Regions from separate parts of the Vescimonas sp. genome, predicted to be linked through region 1. Evidence: predicted binding sites of a transcription regulator. Region 1 holds the regulator's gene; each other region holds the start of a gene.
What was found. Region 1 encodes HrcA, which represses chaperone genes, less so after heat shock. Its sites were predicted from a motif close to TGTTAGCACTCNNNNNNNNNGAGTGCTAACA; they were not measured.
Positions count from the first base shown of each region.

Region 2: ACZM22_RS09375 (co-chaperone GroES) is a predicted target of HrcA. The motif match lies at 1,932-1,962, and genes of this name have one in related genera.
Region 3: ACZM22_RS05955 (Hsp20/alpha crystallin family protein) is a predicted target of HrcA. The motif match lies at 2,660-2,690, and genes of this name have one in related genera.

Region 1 covers NZ_DBLZXX010000001.1:76,292-86,593, reverse strand. The annotation lists gene buk (butyrate kinase) at 1-153, shown strand, start outside; gene ACZM22_RS00405 (hypothetical protein) at 219-875, opposite strand; gene ACZM22_RS00400 (putative glycoside hydrolase) at 985-1,986, opposite strand; gene rpiB (ribose 5-phosphate isomerase B) at 2,001-2,438, opposite strand; gene ACZM22_RS00390 (histidinol-phosphatase HisJ family protein) at 2,460-3,269, opposite strand; gene dnaJ (molecular chaperone DnaJ) at 3,278-4,426, opposite strand; gene dnaK (molecular chaperone DnaK) at 4,492-6,339, opposite strand; gene ACZM22_RS00375 (PspC domain-containing protein) at 6,393-6,584, opposite strand; gene grpE (nucleotide exchange factor GrpE) at 6,598-7,170, opposite strand; gene hrcA (heat-inducible transcriptional repressor HrcA) at 7,167-8,207, opposite strand; gene ACZM22_RS00360 (AI-2E family transporter) at 8,361-9,506, opposite strand; gene ACZM22_RS00355 (carboxypeptidase M32) at 9,654-10,302, shown strand, end outside.
Region 2 covers NZ_DBLZXX010000019.1:3,108-13,409, forward strand. The annotation lists gene groL (chaperonin GroEL) at 1-1,427, opposite strand, end outside; gene ACZM22_RS09375 (co-chaperone GroES) at 1,600-1,884, opposite strand; gene ACZM22_RS09380 (diacylglycerol/lipid kinase family protein) at 2,035-2,976, opposite strand; gene ACZM22_RS09385 (THUMP domain-containing class I SAM-dependent RNA methyltransferase) at 3,109-4,224, opposite strand; gene ACZM22_RS09390 (NfeD family protein) at 4,465-5,295, shown strand; gene ACZM22_RS09395 (SPFH domain-containing protein) at 5,426-6,343, shown strand; gene ACZM22_RS09400 (DUF6440 family protein) at 6,350-6,553, shown strand; gene ACZM22_RS09405 (hypothetical protein) at 6,572-6,937, shown strand; gene ACZM22_RS09410 (magnesium transporter CorA family protein) at 6,978-7,985, shown strand; gene ACZM22_RS09415 (hypothetical protein) at 8,004-8,156, shown strand; gene ACZM22_RS09420 (ribonuclease J) at 8,251-9,909, opposite strand.
Region 3 covers NZ_DBLZXX010000005.1:77,528-87,829, reverse strand. The annotation lists gene ACZM22_RS05965 (HAD family hydrolase) at 1-378, opposite strand, end outside; gene ACZM22_RS05960 (MATE family efflux transporter) at 667-2,019, shown strand; gene ACZM22_RS05955 (Hsp20/alpha crystallin family protein) at 2,074-2,517, opposite strand; gene ftsH (ATP-dependent zinc metalloprotease FtsH) at 2,849-4,669, shown strand; gene ACZM22_RS05945 (TrmH family RNA methyltransferase) at 4,688-5,515, shown strand; gene metK (methionine adenosyltransferase) at 5,561-6,745, opposite strand; SAM riboswitch class I at 6,829-6,924, opposite strand; gene ACZM22_RS05935 (rhomboid family intramembrane serine protease) at 7,101-7,967, shown strand; gene ACZM22_RS05930 (ABC transporter permease) at 8,013-10,085, opposite strand; gene ACZM22_RS05925 (ABC transporter ATP-binding protein) at 10,082-10,302, opposite strand, start outside.

The DNA of each region.
Region 1 (10,302 bases):
GCCATCTCCGAGATGGTCGGCTGGATCGCCCCCATCACCGTCTACCCCGGCGAGGACGAGCTGCTGGCGCTGGCGCAGGGCGCTCTCCGCGTGCTCAAGGGCGAGGAGCCGGCACTGGAGTACCGCCGTCCCCGTCCCGATGACAACAACTGATCTATCCGCAGCTAAAGAGGCCGTCCGGCATACGTCGGACGGCCTCTTTTTTACTATGCTGACGCTTACTGCTCCTGCGCGGGCTTCCCGCACTGGGGGCAAACGCCGTTTTCCAGTCTGCTGCCGCACTCCCGGCAGAACTGGGCGGGCCGGGCAGGCTCCGCCCAAACGGGCTGGGGCTGAATTGGGGGCTGCGGTTCTGGCTGGGGCTGGTACGGCGGCTGAGGCTGAACCGGAGGCTGGGGCTGCGGCTCCTTGCGCTGGATAGCCTTTTTCAGCTCCTCCACATCGGGGGCGGCAAACACATCCCCGCCGGCGCTGCCGGTCTCGTCCGCCAGTTTACGGTTGATGGAGATGACATTCTTCACCAGCAGAATGGCCATCATCATCAGCTCATAGCTGAGGCGAACGGCGATGGGTCCCACGATGATGCACAGCAGGCCGGCACCGCCCATCCATCTGCTTGCGCCGGTCCAGTAATCCCTCTGGACATTGAACAGCTGGAGCACGCCGTAGAGAACGATGAAGGCGGTGGAGAAGATGTACAGCGCTTGCAGGATCTTTTCCACCACGAGGAACTTGAAGGCGCATAAGTCGTGCAGGAATTTGCCGAAGGCGTTCAGCTTCTCCCGGCGCTTTTCCGGCACAATGAAGATAAATGCCAGCACCGTTGCGGCAATGGCGAGAACCACCGCGACGATCAGGAAAATCAGTTGCTTCATGGGACTCTCTCCTTTTCTATGTAATACCATCATGATAACAACGGTTCACGCTGTTGTCAACACAAGAAAGAGGCCGTCCGGCATACGCCGGACGGCCTCTTTTTTACGTTCAGCTGTTGATAACGTAGCTGCCGGACGCCGGCGCCTCCGCAGCCGCTGCCACCAGCCGCGTCTCCGCGTCGTAGCCCTTGGGCAGCTGCCGCTGCACCGCTGCCGCGTCCTCTCCGGACGGGAGATAGATGCGGTCGAACAGCTCCGCCAGCTGGGTCGCCGTCAGGGCGTTGTCCCCGCTGCCGCGCAGCGTCACCGACAGGGCCACGCCCTCCGGCAGACTGCTGCGCAGGCTCTTGGCGAAGTCGGTGAGGATCTGCACATGGTCGCTGCCGCCGTTGGCGATAGCCTCCAGATCTCCCTCTACCGGATAGCAGAACCAGTCCAGCAGGATCTCGTCGAACCCCAGCTCCGCGCACTCGGTGCTCAGCGCCGTGATGTAGCTCAGCACTGCGGGATTGGTAGGATCCAGCCACGCGCCGCCGTTGGCATCGTACCACAAACTGTCGTCCTCCCGCACCAGCGCCGTCTCCGGCAGTCCCTGTGCGTAGGCGCTGTCGCTGAAGCAGCAGATACGCGCCACCGTGTACCGGTCGCTGGCCAGCAGCTGCTTCAGGCAGTCCAGCGGGCGTCCCTGCTCCACGATGACGTTCTGCGGCACCGACACCTGCGTGCCGTAGGTAATGCCGCCGTTCTCGCGCTTCACCGCCAGCACCATGTCCTCCGGCACCAGGGTGTTCATGATGTAGTCCGCGCCCCACCACAGGCAGTCGTCGGGCAGGCGTGTGGCGTGGAGCGCCGTTACCGGCGTCAGCATGCTCTCTGGTTCCAGACGGTCGATGTCCACATCCTCCACCGGCGTCTTATCCGGCGTGGGTGTGCCGTCATGCCGTCCCCAGGGCAGCTCCAGATGGACCTGTCCCGCCTCATCGTAGACCAGATAGTTCTGCACCGCCAGATATCCCACGGCGCCCAGCAGGATCAGCACCAATACCACGATCAGCACAATGCGGCCGGTGGAAACGCGGCCCCGATAACTGTTGTACCCCCTTGTCGCCATAGGCGTACCCTCCCTTAGGGCTGGATGCTGTCCACCAGCGCCACGCGGCGGGCGTGGCGTCCGCCCTCAAACTCTGTGGACAGGAAGATCTCCACCATGCGCTTGGCCAGATTCGGCCCCGTGATACCGGCGCCCAGCGCCAGCACATTGGCATCGTTGTGGCGGCGGGTCATCTCCGCCTGCAAACAGTCGGTGCACAGGGCGCAGCGAACGCCGCCCACCTTGTTGGCGGCCATGGACACGCCGATGCCGGTGGTGCAGATGACAATGCCCTTGCTGCACTCCCCGGCGGCCACGGCCCGGGCCACCTTCTCGGCGTAAACGGGATAGTCCACGCTCTCCGTGGAGAAGCAGCCCACATCCTCAAAGTCGATGTCGTGCTCCTCCAGCCAGATGAGAATGTCCTGTTTCAGCAGATAGCCGCCGTGGTCGCAGCCGATGGCAATTTTCATGGTCGTGTTCTCCTTTTTCTTTTATAGGGGGCGGAAAATGGGCTTCCCACCCTCAAATGTGCAGAAATACCGGAAGCCGCAGTCCCGCAGCAGCTGCTGCCGCTCAAGGATGGCGCAGCCCACCATGTCGCGGGAGTGCGCATCGGAGCCCAGGGTGATGACCTCGCCGCCCATCTCCCGGTACAGCCGGAGGATGTCTCCGGCCGGCAGCGGCGTGTTGCCGCGGTTGGTGTTGCACTCGATGCCCAGCCCCTTGGGGATGATGGTGCGGAAGATGTCCTCCACCTGCGCCATATGGGACTGGAACGTCATGTGCTCACCCAGATTCTCGTTTATGTACCGCAGCGGCAGCGTCAGGTGGCCCAGCACGCTGCACCGCCCCCACTTCGCCAACTCCAGCACATCCTCCAGATAACTGTCGATAAGCTCATGATAATACGTTTCGGAACTTTTTTCAACGTAGTAAAGGTCAAAATATCCGAATTTTTTTCCCGCCATGTGGACGGACCCGATGACGAAATCCAGCTTGGGCGCGTGATCCAGCAGATGCTCCGCCCGATCGAAGGCCATGGGCGCCTCGCCCAGCTCCGCGCCCAGCCGGATGGTGAGCCGGTCGCCGTACAGCCGCCGCGCCTCCGCCAGCTCCGTCTGGGCCTTGTCCCAGTCGAAGTCCCAGCGGGGCTGGCGGCTGCCCCAGCAGATGGTGTCCACATGGTCAGTGATGCAGATCTCGTCCAGCCCGCGGGCCACGGCGGCCTCCGCCATGCGGGCGATGGTTTCCCGCCCGTCGGGGGAGCAGTCGGAATGGGTGTGATAATCAGCCAGATACATACGGCACCTTATTTCTTTCTCAGGAAGTCCAGAAAGCTCTTGCGCTTTTCATAGTTCTTCTCGCCCAGCGTCTCGCTGAATTTCTTCAGCGCCTCCTTCTGCTCGCGGTTCAGGCCGCGGGGCGTCTCGATGACCACGGTGACGTACTGATCGCCGCGTCCCCGTCCGTTGAGCACGGGGATGCCCTTGCCCCGCAGCCGGAACACAGCGCCGGTCTGGGTGCCCTCGGGGATGCTGTACTCCACGGAGTCTTCGATGGTGGGGATCTTCAGCTTCGCACCCAGCACCGCCTGACTGAACGTGATGGGCGCCTCGCAGAACACGTCGTAGCCCTCGCGGCGGAACAGCTCATGGGGCCGCACCATCACGGTGATCAGCAGATCGCCGGCAGGCCCGCCGTTCTTACCGGCGTTGCCCTGCCCACGCAGGGAGATGGTCTGGCCGTGGTCGATACCGGCGGGGATGGTGACCTTGATGGTCTTGCGCCTGCGCACCGCACCGCTGCCGCCGCAGTCGGCGCAGGGCTGGTGGATGATCTTGCCGGTGCCGTGGCAGCGCTGGCAGGGTCTGCTGCTGGCGAACACGCCCATGGGCGTGCGCTGCTGCACCTGCACCATGCCGCTGCCGTGACAGTCGGGGCAGATCTCCGGCGTGGTGCCCGGGGCACAGCCGTTGCCCTTGCAGGTGGGGCATTGTTCGCTGCGCTCGATAGTGACATCCTTCTCACAGCCGTGGGCCGCCTCCAGGAACGTCACGGACACGCTGGCGCGGATGCTCTCACCCCGCTGGGGGCCGTTGCGGCGGGTCTGCCCGCCGCCGCCAAAGCCGCCGCCGAAAAAGCTGCCGAAGATGTCGCCCAGATCGCCGAAGTCGAAGCCGCCGCCAAAGCCGCCGCCGGCTCCGCCTGCCCCTGCGCCGTAGCTGGGGTCCACACCGGCGAAGCCGAACTGGTCATACCGCGCCTTCTTCTCCGGATCAGACAGCACCTCGTTGGCCTCGTTGACCTCCTTGAACTTCTCCTCGGCCTCCTTGTCGCCGGGGTTCATGTCAGGGTGGTACTTGCGGGCCAGCTTCTTATATGCTTTTTTGATCTCGTCCTCGGATGCGCCCTTGCTGACGCCCAGGACCTCATAGTAATCGCGTTTATTTTCTGCCATCGTCGTTCTCTCCGATAATACCACAAGAAGGGACAGGCTGCCCTGTCCCTCTTGTGGGATATGTGTTACTTGTTCTGGTCGTCGTCATCGACTACCTTGTAGTCGGCGTCGTAGTACTGCTGTCCGCCCGCATTGGGGTCGCCCTGGGGCTGACCGCCCATGTTGGGATCGCCCTGGGGCGCCGCCTGCTGGTACAGCTTCTCGCTCATCTTATAGAACAGCTGGGTCAGCTCCTCGGTAGCGGCCTTGATGGCGTCGGTGTCCTCGCCCTTCAGAGTCTCCTTCAGCTTATCCAGACCGGCCTGCACGGGAGCCTTCTCGCTCTCGGGCACCTTGTCGCCCACCTCGCTCAGGGTCTTCTCAGCCTGATAGACCAGCTGATCGGCCTGGTTGCGGATCTCCACCTTCTCCTTGATCTTGGCATCCTCGGCGGCATACTGCTCAGCCTCCTTGACGGCCTTCTCAATGTCATCCTTGCTCATGTTGGAGGAGGAAGTGATGGTGATGTGCTGGGCGTTGCCGGTGCCCAGATCCTTGGCGGACACGTTGACGATGCCGTTGGCGTCGATATCGAAGGTCACCTCGATCTGAGGTACGCCGCGGCGTGCCGGAGCGATGCCGTCCAGATGGAAGCGGCCCAGGCTCTTGTTGGCGGCGGCCATCTCGCGCTCACCCTGCAGCACGTTGACCTCCACGGAGGTCTGGTTGTCGGCGGCGGTGGAGAAGATCTGGCTCTTCTTGACGGGGATGGTGGTGTTGCGCTCGATCAGACGGGTGCAGACACCGCCCATGGTCTCAATGCCCAGAGACAGGGGGGTGACATCCAGCAGCAGCAGACCCTTGACGTCGCCGGTCAGCACACCGGCCTGCAGAGCCGCGCCCATGGCCACGCATTCATCGGGGTTGATGCCCTTGAAGGGCTCGCTGCCTGTGAAGCTCTTCACGGCCTCCACCACGGCGGGGATACGGCTGGAGCCGCCCACCATCAGCACCTTGGCGAGGTCAGAGGGCTTCAGACCGGCATCAGACATGGCCTGACGCACGGGACCCATGGTAGCGTCCACCAGATGGCCGGTGAGCTCGTTGAACTTGGCGCGGGTCAGCGTCACGTCCAGATGCTTGGGGCCGGTGGCGTCGGCGGTGATATAGGGCAGGTTGATGTTGCTGGTGGTGACGCCGGACAGCTCGATCTTGGCCTTCTCGGCGGCCTCCTTCAGACGCTGCATGGCCACCTTGTCGCCGCTGAGGTCGATGCCATCGGTGCGCTTGAACTCGCTGACCAGATACTTCATGATGCACTGGTCGAAGTCGTCGCCGCCCAGACGGTTGTTGCCGGCGGTGGCCAGCACCTCGATGACGCCGTCGTCGATCTCCAGAATGGACACATCGAAGGTGCCGCCGCCCAGGTCGTACACCATGATCTTCTGGGCCTGCTCCTTGTCCACGCCATAGGCCAGCGCGGCGGCGGTAGGCTCATTGATGATACGCTTTACGTCCAGACCGGCGATCTTGCCGGCGTCCTTGGTGGCCTGACGCTGGGAGTCGGTGAAGTAGGCGGGGACGGTGATGACAGCCTCGGTGACGGTGCTGCCCAGATACGCCTCTGCGTCAGCCTTCAGCTTCTGCAGGATCATGGCGCTGATCTCCTGGGGAGTGTAGCTCTTACCGTCGATAGAGACGCGGTGGTCGGTGCCCATCTCGCGCTTGATGGAGGAAATGGTGCGGTCGGGGTTGGTGATGGCCTGACGCTTTGCCACCTGACCCACCATACGCTCACCGGTTTTGCTGAACGCCACCACGGACGGGGTGGTGCGGTTGCCTTCCGCGTTAGGGATAACGACTGCCTCGCCGCCTTCCATCACGGCTACGCAGGAATTGGTCGTACCGAGGTCGATACCGATAACTTTAGACATAATGATTGCCTCCTGAATTTATCTTAATTTCATTTATTTACGGGTTTAAGAGATCAATAGGGCCGGTCGGGCATAATCAGCGCCGCGATGATATACGCCAGCAAGCCGCTGCCGCCCAGCAGGCTGAACAGCACCCAGCCCAGACGCACCAGCGTGGAGTCGATGTTGAAATACTCGGCGATGCCGCCGCAGACGCCGGCCAGCTTCTTGTCCGTACTGCTCTTATACAGCTTCTTTTCGTTCATGGAAATACTCCTTTCAGTTTGCCACCTTCACCATGGCGAAGCGCAGCACCTTATCTCCGATCATGAAGCCCTTCTGGAACACCTCTACGATGGTGTTCTCTCCGGCGCTCTCGTCCTCCGTGTGCATCACGGCGTTGTGCTTTTCCGGATCGAAGGGCTGCCCCAGCGCGGGGATCTCGGTAACGCCCATCTGGCCCAGCACGTCGATGAACTGCTTGCAGATCATCTCCAGCCCCTGCCGGTGGCCGTCACCCTCCTCAAACTGCTGCACGCCCCGCTCCAGATTGTCCAGCACCGCCAAAAACGGCTTGATGGTGTCGGCTTTGGCCGTACCGTACACGTTTTCCTTTTCGCGGGTGGTGCGCTTGCGATAATTGTCGTATTCCGCCGCCAGACGGAGGTACTTGTCGTTGGCATCGGCCAGCACCTTGGCCAGCTGCTCCATCTGCTCCATCTGGGACTTGGTGACGGTGAACGTCTCCTCCTGCACCGCCTCCTCAGCGGGCGCCGCAGTCTGTTCCACCGTCTCCTGTGCCGCCGTTTCTTCGGCGGACGCCTTCTTTTTCTGCTTATCCTTTTCGCTCATTGTATATCCTCCGGTAGCTGTTTTTTACCAAACATACGGCTCAGGCTCTCTGCAAAGTAGCTCAGCCGCGCCGCCACAGCGGCGTAATCCATGCGGGTGGGGCCCACAACGCCCACCAGACCCCGCATGTTGTCCCCGATGTCGTAGCTGGCGATGACCACGCTGCTCTCCTTCAGGGCGTCGTTGACGTTTTCCGGCCCGATAAGGATCTGCATGGGCGCATCGCTCTGGGGCACCGGAAGGTCCTCCTTATTGTCCACCATGAAGCTCATGAGATCGTGAGCCTTGTCGATGTCCCGAAATTCCGGAAACTTCAGAAGCTGGCTGGCGCCGTTGGTAAACACCTGCTGGTGCTGGGTCTCCTCCAACAGCGTGCAGGCATATTCCGTCACGCGGTTGAGAAGCAGGAACCACTGGCCCGACACCTGATCCGACAGGCTCATCAGCGTGGCATTCATCTGTTCCGGCGCCGCCCCCACAAAGTGGGTGTTCAGCAGGTGGCTCAGCTGCGGCAGCGTCTCGGCGTCCACCGGCAGGTCCAACTGCATCAGCTGGCTCTTGACGCGGTTGTCCGACAGCATCACCACGGCGATAAAGCTGCTCTCGCTGACGGAGATGAGCTCGAACCGCTGCACGGTGGCGACCGTCCGGTGATCGGCCACGGCGTAGGTGGGGTAGCCCACAAAGCTGGATACCATCTGTCCGGCCTGACTGATGACCTGATCCACCTGCTTCATCTGGCCGGACAGGGCATCGTTGATCTTGGCCGTCTCCTCCGGCGACAGAGCCTTGCGCTCCATCAGCTCGTTGACGTACAGCCGGTAGCCCTTGGCCGACGGCACACGTCCCGCAGAGGTGTGGGGCTGCTCCAGATAGCCCATCTCCACCAGATCCGCCAGCTCGTTGCGGATGGTGGCGGAGCTGATCTTGCCGGGCATCTGTTCCACGATGGCCTTGGAGCCCACGGGCTCGGCGGTGTTGATGTAGCTTTCCACCACGATCTTCAATATTTGCTTTTTGCGGTCTGTCAATTCCATAGCTTTCTCCGTTTAGCACTCCTGCTTTTCGAGTGCTAAACGCAGTTTACCACCCTCCCCAGATAATGTCAATAGGGGCTATTTTAATTATTTGTAAACACGGCGCGGGAAAAAGCGCCCCGCCGGAAGGCGGAGCGCTTCTGATTGCACGGTTTATTTTGCGGACTCCTCCGCCGGCTTGCCGCGGATGAACTCCTGCACCAGCGAGTATACGATGGAGCACACCGGCACGCCCAGCAGCATGCCCAGCACACCGAAGGCCCCGCCGCCCAAGGTGACGGCGGCCAGTACCCACAGTCCGGGCAGTCCCACGGACTTGCCCACCACCTTGGGATAGATGAGGTTGCCCTCCACCTGCTGCAGGATCAACAGGAAGATCAGGAATGTCAGGGCCTTGATGGGGCTCTGGAACACGATGAGGAACGCGCCGGTGGCCGCGCCGATCCACGCGCCGAAGATGGGGATCAGCGACAGTGCCGCGATGATGACCGACACCGGCAGGGCGTAGGGCAGACGCAGGATCAGCATGCCCAGACAGCATAGGGTGCCCAGAATGAACGCCTCCGTCACCTGACCGGTGACGAAGCTGGAAAAGGCGTTGTTGCTCAGGCTCAGCAGCCGCAGCAGCCGGTCCGCCGCCTTCTGAGGCAGGCTGCGCCGCAGCAGCCGCCTGGACTGGGCGAGGAGCGTCTCCTTCTGGGCCAGCAGGTACAGGGAGAACACCAGCGCCAGCAGGAAGTTCACCAGCGCCCCCACGATGGAGGCGGTGATGTTCACCGTGGTGTTCACCACGCTGTCGCCCTTCTCCTGCAAAAAGCCGGTGATGGTGTTCTTCACGCTGTCCGCGTCCAGCGCCAGCTCCGGCAGGGTCACGCCGTGCTCCGCCCCGAAGGCGCTGAGGTTCTCCCACCACGCCTGGATCTGGGCCACGTAGGTGGGGATGTTGGCCACCAGCGTGGAGCCCGCCTCCTCCAACCGGGGAAGAAGAATAAAGAAGATGGCGAAAATGATGCCGATGAACAGCACCATGGTCAGCGCCAGACAGACGGGCCGCTTCAGCTTCCGGCTCCACCGACTGTCCCATTTGGCCAGCGCACGGTCCCACAGCCGTTCCAGCGCCGCCATCATCAGGTTCAGCACAAAGGCGATGCAGATGCCCAGCAGCAGCGGTGACAGCAGATCCAGCAGCTTCCCCAGCACCTTTGTCACTGCCGAGATGTTGTAAAGCCCCCAGAACAGCAGCACCGCAAAGGTGATGAGCAGCATGATGCGCTGCATGGTCTTTTTGTTGAGTTCCAAGTGTACTCCGCCCTTTCTGACCGTATTTTCTCTATTCTACCATGTTTGCCGCCGGCAGTCTATTAAGATTCTGTATACTTTTTCCCCGCTTGTGTCTTTCCGCTGCGGATGGTATAATCAGAGAAATGACAAACAGGAGGTATGCGCATGACTGTTACCGAAGCATTGGAAAAGCTGAAAACCTATGAACAGACCAGCTTTGCACTGGGCCACGCCATGGGCCTTTTGTACTACGACGGCGTCACCGTGGCGCCCAAGGGCGCTGCCGCCGTCCGCGGCGACACATCGGCGGAGCTGAGCCGTATCGACTATCAGCTCACCACTGCACCGGAGACGGTGGAGATGCTGGAGACCCTGATGGCTGCGCGGGAGGAGCTGGACGCCGTCACCCGCCGCAAGGTGGAGGAGTACTGGCGCAGCTATGACCGTACCCGCCGCATCCCGGAGGAGGAGTTCGTGGCCTATCAGCGTCTGTCGATCAAGGCTGACGATGTGTGGCAGACCGCCAAAGAGACCAATGATTTTGCCCTGTTCGAGCCGTATCTGCAGGAGATGTTCGACACCCTGAAGCGCTTCGCCCTGTACTGGGAGCCGGACAAGGCTCCCTACGAGACGATGCTGGACAACTATGAGCGGGGCCTGACCATTGCCGCCTGCGACGAATTTTTCGCCGCTCTGCGGCAAAAGCTGGTGCCCCTGATCCAGCGCGTCACCGCCCACGCCGACCGGGTGGACGACGCACCGCTCCACGCCGATTTCCCCATCCCCATCCAGCGGGAGTTCTCCGACTTCGTCA
Region 2 (10,302 bases), on a different contig from region 1:
TAGCCGTTCTTGCCGGAGGTGCGTACCTTCTCCAGCACCACGCTGCCGTCGATGCCGGCATTGGCCGCGATCTGACGCACAGGAGCCTCCAGAGCCTTGGCCACCAGCTGCACGCCTACACGCTCATCGCCCTCGGTGCTGTCCAGCAGCGCCGTGACGGCAGGGATGACGTTGACATAGATGGTGCCGCCGCCGGCCACGATGCCTTCCTCAACGGCGGCCTTGGTGGCGTTCAGGGCATCCTCGATGCGCAGCTTCTTCTCCTTCATCTCTGTCTCAGTGGCAGCGCCCACCTTGATGACAGCCACACCGCCGGCCATCTTGGCCAGACGCTCCTGCAGCTTCTCCTTGTCATACTCGCTGGTGGTCACGCCGATCTGAGCGCGGATCTGAGCCACACGGTCCTTGATGGCCTGGGGATCGCCCATGCCGTCCACGATGATGGTGTTCTCCTTGGTGACCTTGATCTGACGGGCGCGGCCCAGCATGTCGATGGTGGCGTCCTTCAGGGTCAGCCCCAGTTCCTCGCTGATGACCTGACCGCCGGTCAGCACGGCGATATCCTGCAGCATCTCCTTGCGGCGGTCGCCGAAGCCGGGCGCCTTGACGCACACCACGTTCAGCACGCCCTTCAGACGGTTGACCAGCAGGGTGCTGAGGGCCTCGCCCTCCACGTCCTCGGCGATGATGAACAGCTTCTTACCGCTCTGCAGCATCTGCTCCAGCAGGGGCAGGATGTCGCTGATGACGGAGATCTTCTTATCGGTGATGAGGATATAGGGATCGTCCACGACGGCTTCCATCTTCTCCATGTCGGTGGCCATGTAGGGGGTGATATAGCCGCGGTCGAACATCATGCCCTCGACCACCTCACTGTACGTCTCGGCGGTCTTGGACTCCTCGATGGTGATAACGCCGTCGGCAGAGACCTTCTCCATGGCCTCGGCAATGAGCTTGCCGATGTTCTCGTCACCGGAGGACACGGTGCCCACGCGGGCGATGTCGGCGGTGCCGTTGACCTTCTGGCTCTGCTCCTTGATGGCGGCCACGGCGGCGTCCACGGCCTTGGCCATGCCCTTCTTCATGACGATGGGGTTGGCGCCTGCGGCCAGGTTCTTCAGACCCTCGTGGATCATGGCCTGAGCCAGCAGGGTAGCGGTGGTGGTGCCGTCACCGGCCACATCGTTGGTCTTGGTGGACACCTCGCGCACCAGCTGTGCGCCCATGTTCTCAAACGGGTCGTCCAGCTCGATCTCCTTGGCGATGGACACGCCGTCGTTGGTGATCAGGGGCGTACCGAACTTCTTATCCAGCACCACGTTGCGGCCCTTGGGACCCAGCGTGACCTTTACGGTATCGGCCAGCTGATTGACACCGGCCTCCAGAGCCTTGCGGGCCTCGTCCCCGCGCTTGATGATCTTAGACATAAAATTGCCTCCCATTCTGAATGAATAAATCAACGGGTCCTATTGATTTTTGCCGCGGCGTGAACGTGGCAAAAATACATTGACCCAGCCGCCCTGGGCGGCGTTCGCCAGTGACCGATGTCAGCTGGCGGTGGGGGATCGAAAGGGGGAGCCTGCTCCCCCTTTCAGGGAATTACTCCACGATGGCCAGGATGTCGCTCTGCTTGACGATGATATACTCCACGTCCTCCAGCGTCACCTTGGTGCCGGCGTACTTGTCGGTGATGACCTTATCGCCGGCCTTCACGGACATCACCACGGTCTTACCGTCCACGGTGCCGCCGGGGCCCACGGAAATGACCTCTGCCACAGAGGGCTTCTCCTTGGCGGAACCGGTGAGGATGATGCCGCCCTTGGTGGTCTCCTCCGGTTCGGTCATCTTCAGCACCACGCGGTCAGCAAGCGGTGTCAGTTTCATAGCTGCTTCCTCCTTTTATATACTCAATATTGAAAAAACAAAGTCACCGTTAGCACTCAAATACATTGAGTGCTAACGGTGCTTATCATACCACACTATTCGGGATTTGCAAGGGGGAAACGGGAAAAATTTGAAAAATTCACAAATTGTTCAACTCAGGCCCCTGGCGCGGGCAGTGCGGTTGCAGCTGCATCCGGCGGGGCCGAAGAAATTCAGCTTTTTGTCGGACAGCTTGATGGTCACGTCCCGGTTCACCACGCTCTCGCCGTCCAGACAGGTGACGATGTCCGGCTTCTCCGAGTGGATATGGATGACCTGGGGGGTGTAGCACTGGGCGTAGTCGGGGAACTTGTGGTAGTTGCCCTTGGAATAGGGCCCCACAAACTTCAGGAACGTCCGGCGGTTCACCTCCCTGACCACCAGCGTGTTCAGTACGCCGTCGTCCATCCGCGCCTCGGCCACGGGCATGAACCCGCCGCCGTAGTACCGGCCGTTGCACACCGCCACCAGAGACCAGTCGCCCTCCATCACCGTATCGTCCAGCGACACGGTCCAGTGGGAGCCGATGCCCTTGAACAGGAAGTTCACCGCCAGCGAGTAGATATAGCTGCTCTTGCCGTCCAGCAGGGGGCTCTCACTGTATTTATGTACGTCTGCGGCCACCCGGGCGTCGATGCCGGAGCATGCGATGGTCAGGGCGATACGTCCGTTGACATCAATGGCGTCCATGGGGAACTGGGGGCCGTCCCACAGATTTTCGGCGTCGCGGAATTTGTCCAGATCGTCGCCGAAGTTTTTCAGGAAGTCATTGCCGGTGCCCACGGGGATCACGGTCATGGACGCGTTGTCGTAGCCGATAATGCCGTTGGCCACCTCGTTGGCGGTGCCGTCACCGCCGCAGGCGTAGAACCGCAGCTCCTCACCGCTGTCGCACAGCCGCTGGGCGATCTCTGTGGCGTGCCCCTGCTTCTTGGTCAGGATGCACTGCACATCCAGATCATGCTTTGTCCGCAGGGCCTCTGCCATGTCGTATATCTTCTGACGGCTGTCAGTTTTGCCCGCCGTAGGATTGATGATGAAAACGTGCTTCATCGGAAAACGCCTCCTCCAATAAACTGTCTGGGGAAAACTTTAAGATTTTCTTAGTATTGTAGCATGGCCGCAGAAAAGAAAGTGAACAAATTGAAAATTAACACTTTCTTTACGCGACCTCTTTTTTCGCAGTCATACGTTTCCATAGAAGAACACGTCGCATTTTATCATGCCGTTATAGAGCTTGCGTCTTTTATCCGCCGGCCGCCCGAAGGCCCGCTCGAACTCCGTGTGACTGCTGAGCACCAGCGTGCGCCACCCCTCCGGCAGTGTCCGCCATACCCTGCCCAGCATGCGGTACAGTTCTTCCGCCTCCTGCCGCTCCATCAGCCGCTCGCCGTAGGGCGGGTTGGTCACCAGCTGGCCGTACCGGCTGTCCCGCCGGAACTTGGCGGCGTCCGCCACCTCAAACCGCACGCAGTCGTCCACTCCGGCTTTGCGGGCGTTGTCCCGGGCGATGTCCACGGCGCGGGGATCGATGTCGCCGCCCCAGATGTCGTACTGCCCGTGGAACTCCTTGTCCTGGGCCTCGTCCGCCGCGTTCATCCACGCCTCCGCCGGCAGGAAGGCCCACCGCTGGGAATCGAACCGCCGGTCCAGTCCGGGAGCGCGGTTTTTGGCGATAAGCGCCGCCTCGATGGGGATGGTGCCGCTGCCGCAGAACGGGTCGCAGAACGGGTCCCGCCCCCGATAGCGGCTGAGCGTCACCAGCGCCGCCGCCAGCGTTTCCCGCAGCGGCGCCTCTACGCCCACGGCGCGGTAGCCCCGCTTATAAAGCCCCTCGCCGGAGGTGTCCAGACAGATGGCGGCCTCGTCCTTGAAGATGGAGAACCGTACCTGGTACTTCACGCCCGTCTCCGGAAACTGCTCCAGCCCGTAGGCCGCCTTCATCCGCTCCACCATGGCCTTCTTGATGATGCTCTGGCAGGCGGATACCGCGTGGAGCTGGGAGGAGATGGCGTAGCCCTTCACGGGGAACGCCGCGTCACGGGGCAGATAATCCTCCCACGGGATGGCCCGCACGCCCTGAAACAGCTCCTCAAAGCTGCGGGCGGGAAACTGCCCCAGCACCATCATTACCCGGGCGCCGCAGCGCAGGTTGATGTTCAGCCGCGCGCAGTCCGCCGCCGTGCCGCGGCACAGGATGCGCCCGTTCTCCGCCTGCACGTCCTGCAAGCCCAGACGCTTCACCTCATCGGCCACCAGCTTCTCCAGCCCCAGCAGGCAGGGTATCATATATGTCACCATGTTCGGCGTACCTCGTTCATTCAGATTCGTATCCAACAGTATACCCGACTTTTCGCTGCGGCGCAACCCGAACTGCGTGGAAAATCCCTATGGCTTTTCCGGCGCAAATCGGCTATAATAGGGAATGTAAACTTCAGGTTGCGCGGTCTGGTATGAAAAATGGCCGGCGCAACTTCAAGGTGCTGGACAAAAATCGCCCATGTGCTACACTGTCGGCAAGAGGAACGGAGGAACGAGCGTATGTCATTTGGAGAGCAGCTGTCATCGGTGCGCCGCCGCAGCGGCCTGACCCAGGAGCAGTTTGCCGAGCAGCTGCAGGTGTCCCGCCAGGCGGTGAGCAAGTGGGAGTCTGGCAGGGGTTATCCGGAGATGGAGAAGATATTGTATATCTGCAACCGCTATCAGGTGTCCATTGCCGACATGTTCGCCGAGGAGGCGCCGCCTCCGGCGCAGCCCGCCGTACCGGACACTCCGCCGGAGACGCCGCAGCAGCCCCTGCCGCGGGAGACGCTGCACAATGCCTTCTCCGCCTTCCTCACCAATCTGTCCCCGAAAAACAAGTGGCTGGCCGCAGGGGTCCTGCTGGGCATCGGAGCGCTCAGTGGTCTCATCGGCCTCTGTCTGAAAGGAGGAAGCACGGATATGTCCACTGCTATCTGGATCGCCGCCATCATCATCTTCGGCGTGGTGGAAGCGGTCACGGCGGGCCTGACGTCCATCTGGTTTGTGCTGGGCAGCATGGCGGGCCTCGTCGCCGCCGTCTGCAACGGCCCCATCTGGCTCCAGGTGACGCTGTTCTTTGTGGTGTCCATCGTGGCGCTGGCCGCCACCCGTCCGCTGGTGACGAAGCTGATGAAAAAGGACATCAAGCCTACCAATGCCGACCGCGTGCTGGGCGGCTCGGCCCGGGTCACGGAGCGCATCGACAACGATGTGCCCACCGGCGCCGTCTACATAGATGGTAAGACCTGGTCTGCCCGCAGCAGCACCGGGGAGATCATCGAGCCTGACGCCATGGTCCGCGTGATCCGCATGGAGGGCGTCAAGCTGTACGTGGAAAAGGAGGCGTAAATGCCCTATTTTCTAAGGGGCCTTTTAGTGGTCCTGGCCTTTGTCGTCACCCGCATCATCCACCTGACCCGCAAGAACAAGAAGGAAAAGCACACCAAAAAAGAGAAGAAGAAATAAGGAGGAAACGCATATGCCGTACAACATCCCTGGCACCATCGCCATCATCGTTCTGGTGATCATCATTCTGGTGGTCATCGTCAGCTGCATCAACGTGGTCCAGCAGTCCAAGGCCTACGTGGTGGAGCGCCTCGGCGCCTTCCACAGCGTTTGGGGCGTGGGTCTGCACTTCAAGCTGCCGTTCATCGAGCGCGTGGTGAAGAAGATCAGCCTGAAGGAGCAGGTGGCCGACTTCGATCCCCAGCCCGTCATCACCAAGGATAATGTCACCATGCAGATCGATACCGTCATCTACTTCCAGATCACCGACCCCAAGCTCTACACCTATGGCGTGGAGTACCCCATGAGCGCCATCGAGAACCTGACGGCCACCACCCTGCGCAATATCATCGGCGAGCTGGAGCTGGACCAGAGCCTCACCAGCCGCGATACCATCAACGCCAAGATGCGCTCCATTCTGGACGAGGCCACCGACCCATGGGGCATCAAGGTCAACCGCGTGGAGCTGAAGAACATCCTGCCGCCCCGCGAGATCCAGAACGCCATGGAAAAGCAGATGAAGGCCGAGCGCGAGCGCCGCGAGTCCATTCTGCAGGCCGAGGGCGAGAAGGCCAGCAAGGTGCTGATCGCCGAGGGCGAGAAGCAGTCCGTCCTGCTGCAGGCTGACGCCGCCAAGCAGGCCAAGATCATGGCCGCCGAGGCCGAGGCCCAGTCCATCCTGAAGGTGCAGCAGGCCATGGCCGACTCCATGCGGCTGCTGAACGAGAACGCCCCCAACGATCAGGTCATCAAGCTCAAGGCGCTGGAGGCGCTGGAGAAGGTGGCCGACGGCAAGGCCACGAAGCTCATCATCCCCAGCGAGATCCAGGGCCTGGCGGGCCTGGCCGCCAGCGCCAAGACCATCCTGTCCGATGATAAGCCGGAGGCGTAAGGCGCTATGGCCAAGAAAGAAACCGACCGCTTCGTGAAGGTGCTGGACGAGAGCGGGATCATCACCTGCAACGAAATTTGGGCCGACACCCAAACGGGTGTGCAGTATCTCTATCACGCCAGCGGCAATTCCGGCGGCCTGACCGTCCTGGTGGACAGCGAGGGCAAGCCCCTCCTGTACCGCAAGTCCCCCGACGCCCCTGAGTTCTGACGGAGAAAGGAGCGGGAAATGGCCATTCTTGCGAAGGAGTGTCCCCTGTGCGGCGGGAAGATGATGCCGCCGCGCTGCGCCAGCTATCTGACCACGGTGGATGACCCCGGCCTGCCCATCATGGAGCGGCACATGAAGGTGCTGATCTACACCTGCGAGACGTGCCGGTATGTGGCCATGTTTGCGCCGCCGTCGCCGCTGGAGGAATTTGAAAAGCGGCAGGCGGAGGAGCAGGCCATCACCGACCCGGTGGAGAGGTTCATATATAACTTCCGGGAGTATTCCGACGAGAAGCTGCAGCAGGTCATCGACGGAAGGGGATACGTGCCGGAGGCGAAGAAGGCGGCCAAGCAGCTGCTGTACCGCCGACGGTATGGGGAATAGAACACAAAAAGTAACCGTCAAAGCTATCCGGAGGAGACGTATGCGCCGCAAAATCGTCGCGGCGCTGCCCTGCGGGACGCGAGGGCGCACTGCCCTGCTGTCCTGCAAGCCTGAACCTGAAAAGGAGCTGAGATATCCCATGTACTATCTCTTTGCCGGCGGCTTGCAGCCCCAATCCGCCCCACCGGCGGACGGACGGGGCGTGCTGGCCATCCTTACGCCGCAGGAGACCCACACCGCGGCGCTGCCCGCCGGGCTGTCCGTGCCAACTGCGCCTGCCGACCCGCATGAGTCTCAGTTTTGCTGGCTGCACATCGACCGCACCGGCGTCACCGGCCACCTGCGCACGCCGCCGCGTTCCAATCAGCCTGCCCGCCGTCTGGGCTTCACGTGGGCGGGCGGAGGTCTGGCGGTGGTGGACCACGACAAGGCGGCAGCGGACTGCGCCGCCCGCCTGACGGAGCAGGGCGCGCCGCTGCCGGACAGCCCGGACAGCTTTCTGGTGGCGCTGCTGCTGTACCTGATCCGGGACGACCTGCGCTACATCCAGCAGCTGGAGACGCGGCTGACCGATCTGGAGCAAGCGGTGCTGGACAACGACACGGGACGGTTTCTCCACCGGATGAGCGTGATCCGCAAGGAACTGAACCGTACCAACCGCTACTATGCGCAGCTGTGCGACTTCGCCTCCAGCCTGCTGGAGGACGCGGAGGAGCAGCTCTCCGGTCACAGCAAGAAGCGGCTGAATCACTTTCTGCGGAAGGTGGAGAACCTGCGGGGCGAGACGCGGATGCTCCACGAATACGCCACCCAGATCAGCAGCGAGTATCAGGCGCAGGTAGACATCGACCAGAACCGGGTGATGAAGGTGCTGACCATCGTCACCGCCATCTTCCTGCCTCTGTCCCTCATCGCGGGGTGGTACGGCATGAACTTCCCCAACATGCCCCTGCTGGGCTGGCGCTATGGTTACATCACGGTGGCGGCGGTGTCGGCGCTGGTGGTGGCGCTTCTGATCTGGTATTTCAAACGGAAGAAGTGGTTCTGAGCCGGAAATTTCTTCATCATGAAGAGCAAAACCGGAAATAAACGGGAATTAACCGGAAGTAAATCGGAAATAAATACGGTTGTTGCTGCACAAAAATTGGAGGAAATTTCCAGTTCTATCCCTGAAGCGGCAGTTCGCCGCCATGACCAAAAGTTCCCTCCCAAAACATGAGAAACAGGTCTCTGTGCCGATGCGGCACAGAGACCTGTTTTTCACGCTTATACAAAATATCGGGAATCCACGGATGCAGGAAAATTCCAGATATTTACAGCTTCGTCACCATGGGGATGATCATGGGACTGCGCTTGGTGGTCTTGTAGAGATAGCTGGACACGGCGGAGCGGACAGCGCGGCACACGTCGCCGTCGTCCCGGCGCTTCTTGGCGGACATGCCGTCCACGGTGTCGGTGGCAATGCGGCTCAGAGTGTCCAACAGCTCCTCGGACTCCTTGACGTACACAAAGCCGCGGGTCACGATCTCCGGCGGGCACAGCAGCTGGTGGTCGTGGCTGGACATGGGCAGCACGATGACCACCATACCGTCCTCAGCCAGCAGCTTGCGGTCGTTGAGGACCACAGCTCCCACCTCACCTACGCCGCTGCCGTCCACAAAGACCTCGCCGGAGGGAACGCTGGTCTCGCACTTGATGTGCTTGGTGGTCAGCTCAATGACGGAGCCGTTCTCGGCCACCACGATGTTGTTGGGGTGCATGCCCATGCTCTCTGCCACGCGCTTGTGGATCTGGAGCATGCGCTGCTCGCCGTGGAGGGGGATGAAGAATTTGGGCCGTGTCAGGGCGTGGATGATCTTCAGCTCCTCCTGACAGGCGTGGCCGGAGACGTGGAGCATGTCGGCCTTGTCGTAGACCACGTCGGCGCCCTTGCGGAACAGCTCATTGATGACGCGGCCCACCGTCACCTCGTTGCCGGGGATGGCGCTGGCGGAGATGATGACCTTGTCGCCGGGGCCCACATCCACCTGCTTGTGGGTGGAGAAGGCCATGCGGTACAGGGCGCTCATCTCCTCGCCCTGAGAGCCGGTGGTGACGATGACCTGCTGATTCAGGGGCAGGCCCTTGATGCGGTTGATGTCCATCAGGGTGTTCTTGGGCACCTTCATATAGCCGAGCTCCGTGGAGACCTTCATAATGTTCTCCATGCTGCGGCCGGTGACGGCTACCTTGCGGCCGCAGGCCGCCGCGGCGTCCAGCACCTGCTGGATGCGGTGGACGTTGCTGGCGAAGGTGGTGACGATGATGCGCTTGGTGCAGCCGGTGAACTGCCGTATGAACGTGGCACCCACGGCCTTTTCACTCAGGGTGTAGCCGGGACGCTCCACATTGGTGGAGTCGGCAAGCAGCGCCAGAACGCCCTGCTTACCCAGCTCGCCGAAGCGGGCCAGATCGATGACCTCGCCGTCGATGGGCGTGGAGTCGATCTTGAAGTCGCCGGTGTGAACGATGGTGCCCATCCGCGTATGGATGGCGAAGGCCGCCGAGTCGGCGATGGAGTGGTTCACATGGAGGAACTCCACCTGGAACTTGCCGGCCTTCACAGTCTGGCCCGCCTCCACGGTGATGAGCTTGGTGGAGTTCAGCAGTCCATGCTCCTGCAGCTTCAGCTTGATGAGCCCGGCGGTAAAGCGGGTGCAGTAGATGGGGGTGTTGATCTGCTTGAGGACGTAGGGAATGGCACCGATGTGGTCCTCGTGCCCGTGGGTGATGAACATGCCCCGCAGGCGGCTGTGGTTCTTCACCAGATAGCTGACGTCGGGGATGACGCAGTCGATGCCGTACATATCGTCCCCGGGGAAGGCCATGCCGCAGTCCACGACGATGATCTCGCCGCCGTACTCATAGGCGGTCATGTTCTTGCCGATCTCATTGAGACCGCCCAGAGGAATGATTTTCAGTTTTTCTGCCATAAATGTCGATTACTCCTTTGCTTTTTCACAGATACCGCACAGCCGCCGGACATGGAAAAATGGCCGCAGCAAAACAAAGGCGGTCCGCCGCGCCGCCGGCCCTGCATCGCCGGAGGGGGAGCGGAGTATCGCCCAGCCGCTGTGTGGATGGTCACGGGGAAAAGTCCCCTTGTTTTGTCTATATGATCGCAGGCGCGCGCTCTGCGAAACGACCAAAAAATACGCACAATTTTCTGTGCTTTTTACAAAGTATACCACACATTTTCCTGTTTGTACACCCCCAACTTGCCGACAGGTTCCGACAGGGCGCGCAGCAGGCGCGGCGGAGACGGAAACTGACGGGATTTTCCAAAAGCACCTATTGTCCCAACGGGAATTGTGTGCTATAATCAA
Region 3 (10,302 bases), on a different contig from region 1:
CTGCTCATAGGGGCCGTTGCTGGCGGCGGCCAGCAGATACCTGCCCCGCAGTGCCTCCAGCAGCTCCCGCGCCCCGTTCACGGGGATGGCGCTCTCGTGCAGGGCGGTGCGGAAATATTTCTCGAACACCACGCCGTCGAAGTCCATGTCCAGCGCGGCGAACACGTTGTTCCACCGGATCTTCTCCAGCTCCGGAAACGTCAGGGTGCCCTCCTCGATCTGCCGCCAGAGCTTGTTGTTCTCGCGGTGGAACACATCGTACATCCACGGCTCGTAGGGCCGCAGGCCGAAGTGGGCGAAGCCCTCCTCCATGGTCCGGCGGATGTAGGCGTCAAAATCCAGCAGGGTGTTGTCGATGTCGATCAGAACCAGCTTCATAGCGCTCTCCTTTTCTTTTCGCTGTTTTCAGGATAGCACATCCCACCCTTCTCCGCAAGATGCAGGCGAAAATTTCAAAAACCGGCACATCAGCGCCGCAAAAATCCACCTCTTTTCCCGTATGTGGGTACATTCTGCACAATCGGCCCCGTTTTTTCATCGGAAAGTCTGTTGGTAAATATGCTTGCTTTGCCCCCGCGCCGGTGATATACTCTGCTCTTGCAGCCATATAAAGAAACTGGTGCGCTTTATATAAAAAAAGGAACATTTGGGAGTGAGGAAAGCCGTATGAAAAGCATTGAGATGACCAGCGGGTCTCTGTGGAAAAATATTCTGCTGTTCAGCCTGCCGCTGATGCTGACCCAGGTGCTGGAGGTGCTGTTCAACCTCAGCGACGTGGCCATCGCCGGTAAATATGCCTATAATACCTATGTGGCGCTGGGCGCCGTGGGCTCCACCACCACGCTGGTGTCCCTGTTCACCGGCCTGCTCATCGGCATGGGCGCCGGTGTCAATGTGTCGGTGGCCCGCTGGCTGGGCATCGGCGACAGTGAGAACGTGGAGCGCACCACCCACTCCTCCCTGCTGATCTGTACGGGTGCAGGCGTGCTGGTGTGCCTGATCTGCGCGTTCTTTGCCGAGCCTATGCTGCGCCTGCTGAACACCAAGGAGGAGTTCCTTCCCGGCGCCGTGCTGTACCTGCGTATTTATGCGCTGGGCCTGCCCGGCATCGGCATCTACAACTGCGGCAACGGTATCCTCAGCGCCACCGGCGATACCAAGCGCCCCCTGATCTACCTATCCGTGGCCGGTGTGCTGAACGTCATTCTGAATCTGGTATTCGTCATCGGCTGCCGGATGTCCGCCGAGGGCGTGGCCATCGCCAGCGCCATTGCCCAGTGGGTATCCGCCGTCCTGATCGTCGTCCACCTGCTGCGGCGGAAGGACGCCTGCCGCCTGAGCATGCGGCAGCTGCGGCTCCACAAGGCGGCGGTCAAGCGCATCCTGATGATCGGCGTCCCCTCCGGCCTGCAGAACGCCATCTTCGCCCTGGCCAACCTGTTCGTGCAGGCGGGTCTGAACTCCTTCGACGAGATCACCGTCTCCGGCGCGGCTGCCGCCGCCAACGCCGATACTCTGGTGTTCAACATGATGGCGGCGTTCTACACCGCCTGCGCCAGCTTCGTCAGCCGCAACTGGGGCGCGGGCCATAAGGAGCGTATCCTTAAGAGCTATCACATCTGCATGCTGTACGGCATCTTCACCGGCGCCATTTTTGGCGCGATGATGCTGCTGTTCGGACGGCAGTTCCTGTCCCTGTTCGCCAACGAGCCCGCCGTCATCGACGCCGGCATGGACCGTCTGCGGATCATGGCTTTCTCCTACGCCATAGCCCCGCTGATGGACAACAGCATCGCCGCCTCCCGCGGCATCGGCAAGAGCATCATCCCCACCATCGTGGTCATCATGGGCTCCTGCGTGTTCCGCGTGGTGTGGATCTACACGGTGTTCGCCTACTTCCACACAGTGCCGTCTCTGTACCTGCTGTATATCTTCTCCTGGTTCATCACCGGCGTGGCGGAGTTCTTCTACTTCCGCATCAGCTACAAAAAGAACATCGTGGCCGAGCAGATCTGGTAAAAGCGCAAAAAGAATGACCCGCCGAGGCGGGTCATTCTTTTTTGCCTGTTCACGTCAGCCGATGGTGACGCTGGTATTCTTGGGCAGCTGCTTCTTGGCCTCCTTGGGGATGGACAGCTGCAGGATGCCGTTTTCAAACTTGGCGGTGACATCCTCGGGCTCCACACCATCGCCCACGTAGAACGTGCGGCTGCAAGCGCCGGCGCAGCGCTCCTGACGGATGTACTTGCCCTTCTTATCGGTCTGATCCTTGTCCAGGCCCTTGGCAGCCTGGATGGTCAGATAGCCGTTCTTCAGCTCCACGTTCACCTCGTCCTTGGTGAAGCCCGGCAGGTCCACATCCAGCTCGTAGGTACCCTCCGTCTCGCGGACATCGGTCTTCATCAGGTTCTTGGCGTGCTTGCCGTACAGCGGGTCGCGGCCCTGAGGCACCATCATGCCAAACGGATCAGAAAAGAAATCATCAAACAGGTTCTCACCAAAAATGCTGGGCAACATATGTCATACCTCCATTCGTATCGCGGCGGACCGGGTGGCCGCCGCCCACTATATTACCCTCATTGTATCAACAGTTCCAAACCTCTCCGGCGGGGCCGCTTGCTCGCCCCTCTCTCAAGGTTCGGCTTCATTATAGCGCCGATTTTAGCACTGTCAATAGGAGAGTGCTAATGTTCACAAAAGTAGCAAAGTCTGTTCACAAAATATGCAATAAGTCCCGGATACGCCGGTGTTCAGGAAAAATTTACAGGTTTTTCCGCTGTGCCCTTTGACTTTACAGTACGGCGCGGCTATAATACTTTGAATAATACGTCTGCAAGGAGGCGCTTGTATGAGAGAGGTCAAGACCCCCAAGAAGCCTTTGCTCTACTACTACATTATCGCGATGCTGGTGCTGCTGCTGTTCAACCTGCTGGCTATGCCCTGGCTGACGGAGCACCAGATCCGTGAGGTGGACTACAATACCTTTATCACCATGACGGAGCAGAAAGAGATCGGGCAGGTGGAGATACAGGAGCAGAGCAACCGCATCCTGTTCACCGGCAAGGACAACAAGACCATCTATAAAACGGCCATCGTCCCCGATGACGGGCTGGTGCAGCGTCTGCTGGACGCGGGCATTTCCACCACCGGCGAGGAGGTGGAGCAGACCTCCCTGCTGATGAGCATTCTGGGCTGGGTGCTGCCGCTGATCCTCTTTATCGGCATCGGCCAGCTCATTTCCCGCAATATGGTGAAGAAAATGGGCGGAGACGGCAACTCCATGATGTTCGGCATGGGCAAGTCCAATGCCAAGGTCTACGTCCAGTCCTCCGAGGGCATCCGCTTTGCCGATGTGGCCGGTGAGGACGAGGCCAAGGAGAACCTTCAGGAGGTCGTAAACTACCTCCACGACCCCACCAAGTACAAAGAGATCGGCGCATCCATGCCCAAGGGCATCCTGCTGGTGGGCCCTCCGGGCACCGGTAAGACCATGCTGGCCAAGGCCGTGGCCGGTGAGTCCAACGTGCCGTTCTTCTCCATCTCCGGCTCCGAGTTCGTGGAAATGTTTGTGGGCATGGGCGCTTCCAAGGTGCGTGACCTGTTTACCCAGGCCAAGGAGAAGGCCCCCTGCATCGTGTTCATCGATGAGATCGACGCCATCGGCCAGAAGCGCAGCGGCGGCCAGTACGGCGGCAATGACGAGCGGGAGCAGACCCTGAACCAGCTGCTCACCGAGATGGACGGCTTTGAGGGCAACAACGGCGTCATCATTCTGGCGGCCACCAACCGCCCCGAGTCTCTGGACCCCGCGCTGACCCGTCCGGGCCGCTTCGACCGCCGCGTGCCGGTGGAGCTGCCGGATCTGAAGGGCCGCGAGGATATTCTGAAGGTCCACGCCAAGAAGATCAAAATCGCCGAGGATGTGGACTTCAACAAGGTGGCCCGCATGGCCTCCGGCGCTTCCGGTGCAGAGCTGGCCAACATCGTCAATGAGGCCGCCCTCCGCGCCGTCCGTGACGGACGCCGCTTCGCTACCCAGGCGGACCTGGAGGAGAGCATTGAGGTGGTCATCGCCGGCTATCAGAAGAAGAACGCCATCATGACCGACCATGAGAAGAAGGTCGTGTCCTACCACGAGATCGGCCACGCGCTGGTGGCGGCCCTGCAGACCCACTCCGCGCCGGTGCAGAAGATCACCATCGTGCCCCGCACCTCCGGCGCGCTGGGCTACACCATGCAGGTGGAGGAGGGCAACCATTATCTGATGACCAAGGAGGAGATGGAGAACAAGATCGCTACCCTCACCGGCGGCCGTGCCGCCGAGGAGACGGTGTTCGGCTCCATCACCACCGGTGCCTCCAACGACATTGAGCAGGCCACCAAGCTGGCCCGCGCCATGATCACCCGCTACGGCATGAGCGATGATTTCGGCATGGTGGCGCTGGAGGCCGTGACCAACCAGTATCTGGGCGGCGACACGTCCCTGGCCTGCTCCGCCGATACCCAGACGAAGATCGACCAGCAGGTGGTAGCTCTGGTGAAGCAGCAGCACGAGAAGGCGCTGAAGATCCTCACCGATAACCGCGGCAAGCTGGACGAGCTGGCCAAGCATCTGTATGAAAAGGAGACCATCACCGGCGAGGAGTTCATGCGCATCCTCAACGCCTGACGGAGGAAGGAGACCCCCATGGCCCGCACCATCGAGATCACCGATTTTGCTGCGCCGGAGCTGGATGTTTATGCCCGCGCTACGGAAAACCAGCTGGTAAACCGCGCAGACCCCGCCAACGCGTTGTTCATTGCCGAAAGCCCGCTGGTCATCGGGCGGGCGCTGGACGCGGGCTGCCAGCCGGTGTCGTTCCTCATGGAGCCCCAGCACATTTCCGGCAAGGGCGCGGAAATCCTGGCCCGCTGCGATGCGGACATTCCCGTCTATACCGCGCCGCTGGAGGTACTGACGCAGCTCACCGGTTTCCACCTGACACGCGGCATGCTGTGCGCCATGCGGCGGCCGGCACTGCCCTCCGTGGCGGAGGTCTGCGCCGGAGCGCGGCGCATCGCCGTGCTGGAAAACGTGATGAATCCCACCAATGTGGGGGCCATTTTCCGGTGCGCGGCGGCGCTGGGCATGGACGCGGTGCTGCTGACCCAACAGGGCAGCGACCCGCTGTACCGGCGGGCGTCCCGCGTCAGCATGGGCAACGTGTTTCTGGTGCCGTGGACGTATCTGCCGGAGGAGGGCGACTGGACGGGGACGCTCCGCGAAATGGGCTTCGTCACGGCAGCCATGGCGCTGCGGCAGGACTCTCTGCGGCTGGACGATCCCCGTTTGCTGGGCGCCGAAAAGCTGGCCGTGGTGCTGGGCACCGAGGGCGATGGGCTGGCGGACGGCACCATCGCGCAGTGCGACTATACGGTGATGATCCCCATGACCCACGGAGTGGACAGTCTGAATGTGGCGGCGGCCAGCGCCGTGGCCTTCTATCAGCTGGGGCTTCAATGCCGCGACAAGTAAAAAAGAGTCCCGCAGCAATGCTGCGGGACTCTTTTTTCCGGATTTTTACAGACCCAGCGCGGCCTTCAGGGCGTCCACGCGGTCGGTCTTTTCCCAGGACACGCCCAGATCCTCGCGGCCCATGTGGCCGTAGGCCGCCAGCTGGCGGTAGATGGGCTTGCGCAGGTCCAGATCGCGGATGATGGCGGTGGGGCGCAGGTCAAAGACCTTCTCCACAGCGGCCTCCAGCTTGTCATCGGCCACCACGCCGGTGCCGAAGGTCTCCACCAGCACGCTGACGGGACGGGCCACGCCGATGGCGTAGGCCAGCTGCACCTGGCACTTCCGGGCGAGACCCGCGGCCACCACGTTCTTGGCCACCCAGCGGGCGGCGTAGGCCGCAGAGCGGTCCACCTTGGTGGGGTCCTTGCCGGAGAAAGCGCCGCCGCCGTGAGGAGCGCTGCCGCCGTAGGTGTCCACAATGATCTTGCGGCCGGTGAGGCCGGTGTCGGCGGCGGGGCCGCCGTTGACGAAGCGGCCGGTGGGGTTGACGTAGATCTTGGTCTCATCGTCCAGCAGGTCGGCGGGAACGGTGGGCTTGATGACCAGCTCGATCATGTCCTTGCGGATCTGCTCCAGAGACACGTCGGGGCTGTGCTGCGTAGACAGGACCACGGTGTCCACGCGGATGGGGGCGCCGTCGTCACCGTACTCCACGGTGATCTGGGTCTTGCCGTCGGGACGCAGGTAGTCCACCAGACCCTGCTTGCGCACGTCGGTCAGGCGCTTGGCCATCTTCTGGGCGATGGAGATCGCCAGTGGCATCAGCTCCGGCGTCTCGTCGCAGGCGTAGCCGAACATCATGCCCTGGTCGCCGGCGCCGTTGTCCAGCTCGCTCTCGCCCTTGGCCTTGGCCTCGTAGCTCTTGTCCACGCCCAGCGCGATGTCGCTGGACTGCTCGTCGATGTTGGTGATAACGGCGCAGGTGTTGCCGTCAAAGCCGTACTGGGAGCGGTCGTAGCCGATGTCCAGCACCACCTGACGGGCGATCTTGGGGATATCCACGTAGCAGCTGGTGGTGATCTCGCCCATGATGTGGATCAGGCCGGTGGAGGCGCAGGTCTCGCAGGCCACGCGGCCATTGGGGTCCTGGGCGAAGATGGCATCCAGCACCGCATCGGAGATCTGGTCGCAGATCTTATCGGGATGCCCCTCAGTAACGGATTCGGAAGTAAACAGATGTCTTGCCATGATAAATTTCTCCTTTCTTTTGGGAACACGCAATAAAAAAGCGCTCTGTCCGAACCGACAGAGTGCTGAAGCTTTCTTGCCTTCCCTCATCTTTCGATTCGTTCGCCGGATTTGGCACCTTGAAAAAACAGGTTGCCGTGGCTTCATCGGGCCGGTCCCTCCGCCACTCTTGATAAGGTATTCACTTGTACGCATATCATAGCACATTTTTCGCGGTTGTCAATAGATTTCCCGCAAAAACCGCAAATTATCCACTTTCCGGAAACTTTTTTATTGTTCAAAAAAATGACATGACTTTTTTCGTCCTATGCGCTACAATAGGCGTTACTTGAATTGATACAGGAGGACGTTCCCCTTGAAAAAGCTCTATGACGGGGTGCAGCGCTTCTGCGCCGCCCACCCCCGCTTTGGTATTCCCAATCTGATGCGCGTCATCGTCATCGGCAACGCGGCGGTGTATATCCTGTCCATGCTGACAATGTACACCAATCCCGCCGCGCTGGACTTTCTCAAATTCAACCTGAACGGTCTGCTCCACGGCGAGATCTGGCGCATCGTGACATTCATCTTCTATCCCAGCGCCAGCTCCCCGCTGATGCTCATCATCAGCCTGTACTTTTACTACTGGATCGGCTCGACACTGGAGCAGCAGTGGGGCACCGCCAAGTTCAATCTCTACTACTTCAGCGGTATGCTCCTGACGGTGATCGGCGCCATTCTGGCCAGCCTTATCACCGGCAACAACTTCATCAGCGTGGCGGGCACCACCTACGTGAACCTGTCCATGTTCTTCGCCTTCGCCATGCTGTTTCCCGACACCACGGTGCTGTTCATGTTCTTCCTGCCCGTGAAGATGAAGTGGCTGGCGTATCTGGACGGTGCGCTGTTCGCCTTCGACATCATCCGCGCCATTGGCCAGCACAACTGGGCAGGCGTGGTGCTGCCGGTGGTGGCGCTGCTGAACTTCGCCGTGTTCATCTGGCCGGAGGTACACTATCTGGCCAACCGCACCAGGCAGCAGTACAGCCCCAGGACCGTGCAGTTCAAGCAGGCGGTAAAGCAGCAGGAGAAGGAAAAGGGCTATCACCACAAGTGCGCCGTGTGCGGCCGCACCGACACCGACTACCCCGATCTGCAGTTCCGCTATTGCAGCAAGTGCGCGGGCTACCACTGCTTCTGTCAGGATCACATCTTCAACCACGTACACTTCACCGAGGAGTGAGTGCAAAGCGCCCTCCGGCCTGTTGGCCGGAGGGCGCTTTTTTGTTTATTCACGCTCCGCCGCGCCGCTGACGATGTGGTAGTAGGCATTGGAGGTCAGCTTATAGGCCAGCGTATACAGCAGGGCGAAGGCCACGTAGCTGACGACGGTGGTGCCGATGAGCAGCGAGGTGTTGCTGAGGTTGAACAGCAGCAGGAGCTTGTGGATGAAGGGGAAGGCGAAGCACAGGTGGACACCGGACAGTGCCATGGGCAGGAAAAACACGGTGAGCAGCTGGGAGTTGATGCTGCGGCGGATGTCCTGCTTCGTCATGCCCACCTTCTGCATGATGGCGAAGCGGCTCTGGTCCTCGTAGCCCTCGCAGACCTGCTTGTAGTAGATGATGGAGACGGCGGCCAGTGAGAACACCACGCTGAGCATGATACCCAGAAAGAACAGGCCGCCGTAGGCGCCGTAGAAGTCGCTGCGGTTGGCCGCCAGAGACTCCACCTCCCAGCCGGTGGTGAGTCCGGTCTCCGCGTAGACGTTGTACAGGGCCAATTCCAGCGCGTCCGTCAGGTTCGCAGGCACGCCGTCCGTCCCATAGGAGGCGGAGCCGCTGTGCTGCGCGTCGTCAGGCAGGTCACTGTCGAACTGGTAGTACCAACGAAGCTGGACGGAGAGGTCGCTGTTGGCGGACAGATCCAGCAGCAGCCGGGCGGCGCTTTCGAAGGCGGGCACCACCACGTAGAGGGACGGGGTGACATCGGCGGCGGAGGCCCCATTGACGGCGCAGCGGTCCAGCAGGGACTTCACGCGCCATGTGGTATCGCCCACGGTGAACTGCGGGGCCGTGTAGGTCATGCGGTGGCCGTAGACGTAGACCTCGCCGTCCGACAGCGTCAGCTCCGTGCCCGTAAGGGCGTTGTAGTCCGGCAGAGAGATCAGGGTCACGCGGGTCATCTCCGAAGCCGGGCCGCCGCTGTCGCTGGCGCTGCGCAATGCGCCATCCGGCGTCAGTATGCCGTAGAGCCATGCGGCGCGGTAATCCTGCACATTGTCGCGGGAGGAGCCCATAGCGTCCGCGGCGTCCGCCACGGCGGCGCGGAGGATGTCCAGATGCGCTTCGTCCATCTGGTCCAGCCGGTCGCCGAAATAGCACTCCACGCCGATGTCACGGGGGTAGCGCTGGTGCAGGGCATCCTCCACGCCGTAGTACATGCAGGTGGTGGAGGAGAGCATCACCAGCACCATGGTGGCCAGCACGCAGATGCTGGCAAGACCCGCGCCGTTGCGCTTCATGCGGTAGGCCATGGAGGAGACGGACACGAAGTGGCGGGGCTGATAGTAGTAGCGGGGGTTCTTCTGGAGCATGCGGCACAGGGCCACGGAACCGGTGATGAACAGCAGGTACGTGCCCACAATGACCATGATGACCGCCACGAAGAACCAAGTCAGTGCCTCCAGCGGCTCGCGGATGGACACGGCCAGCCAGTACGCGCCGCCCAGCAGGGCGATGCCCAGCACGGCCAGTGCCCACCTGGCGCGGGGCGGCTTCTCGCCTACGGACTCGCTGCGCAGCAGGGCCACGGCGCTGACGCGGTGCAGCTCCCACAGGGAGCGCAGGAAGATCAGGGCGTGGATGGCGGCGAACAGGCCCAGCGTCACGAGCAGCGAGGGGATGCTGACGGTGAAGGTGTAGGCGATCTGAAGATGAAGGAGATTCAGCAGGGCCGCCTCCGCCAGCTTGGACAGCAGAATGCCCAGCGCCAGGCCGATGAGGGTGGTGGCGCCGCAGGAGAGCAGCGTCTCCCACAGCAGGACGCGGGCGATGTTGCCCTTGCCCATACCCAGCACGTTGTATAGGCCAAACTCCCGGCTGCGGCGGCGAATCAGGAACGAATGGGTGTAAAAGAGGAAGATCAGGGCGAAAAAAGCGATGACCATGCTGCCGAGGCTCATGATCAGGGCCGTGCTGCGGCCGCCGGACATCTGAGGCAGCACAGAGGACACCGACAGGCCCATGAGGATGTAGAACACGGCGGTGACGCCGGTGCAGGTCAGCAGGTACGGCAGGTACAGCCGGCGGTTCTGCTTCATGCCCGTCCACGCCAGACGGGGGTAAAATCCGCGGTTCATCGTGCGTCACCGCCTGCCTGCAGCATGGTCAGGGTGTCGGAGATGACCTGATAGAAGCCGGCGTCGCTGCTGTCGCCGCGGTAGACCTGATGGAATACCTCGCCGTCCTTGATGAACAGCACGCGGCCGGCGCGGCTGGCCGCCTTGACGGAGTGGGTGACCATGAGGATGGTCTGGCCCCGGCGGTTCACATCGCCGAACAGCGTCAGGAGTTCAT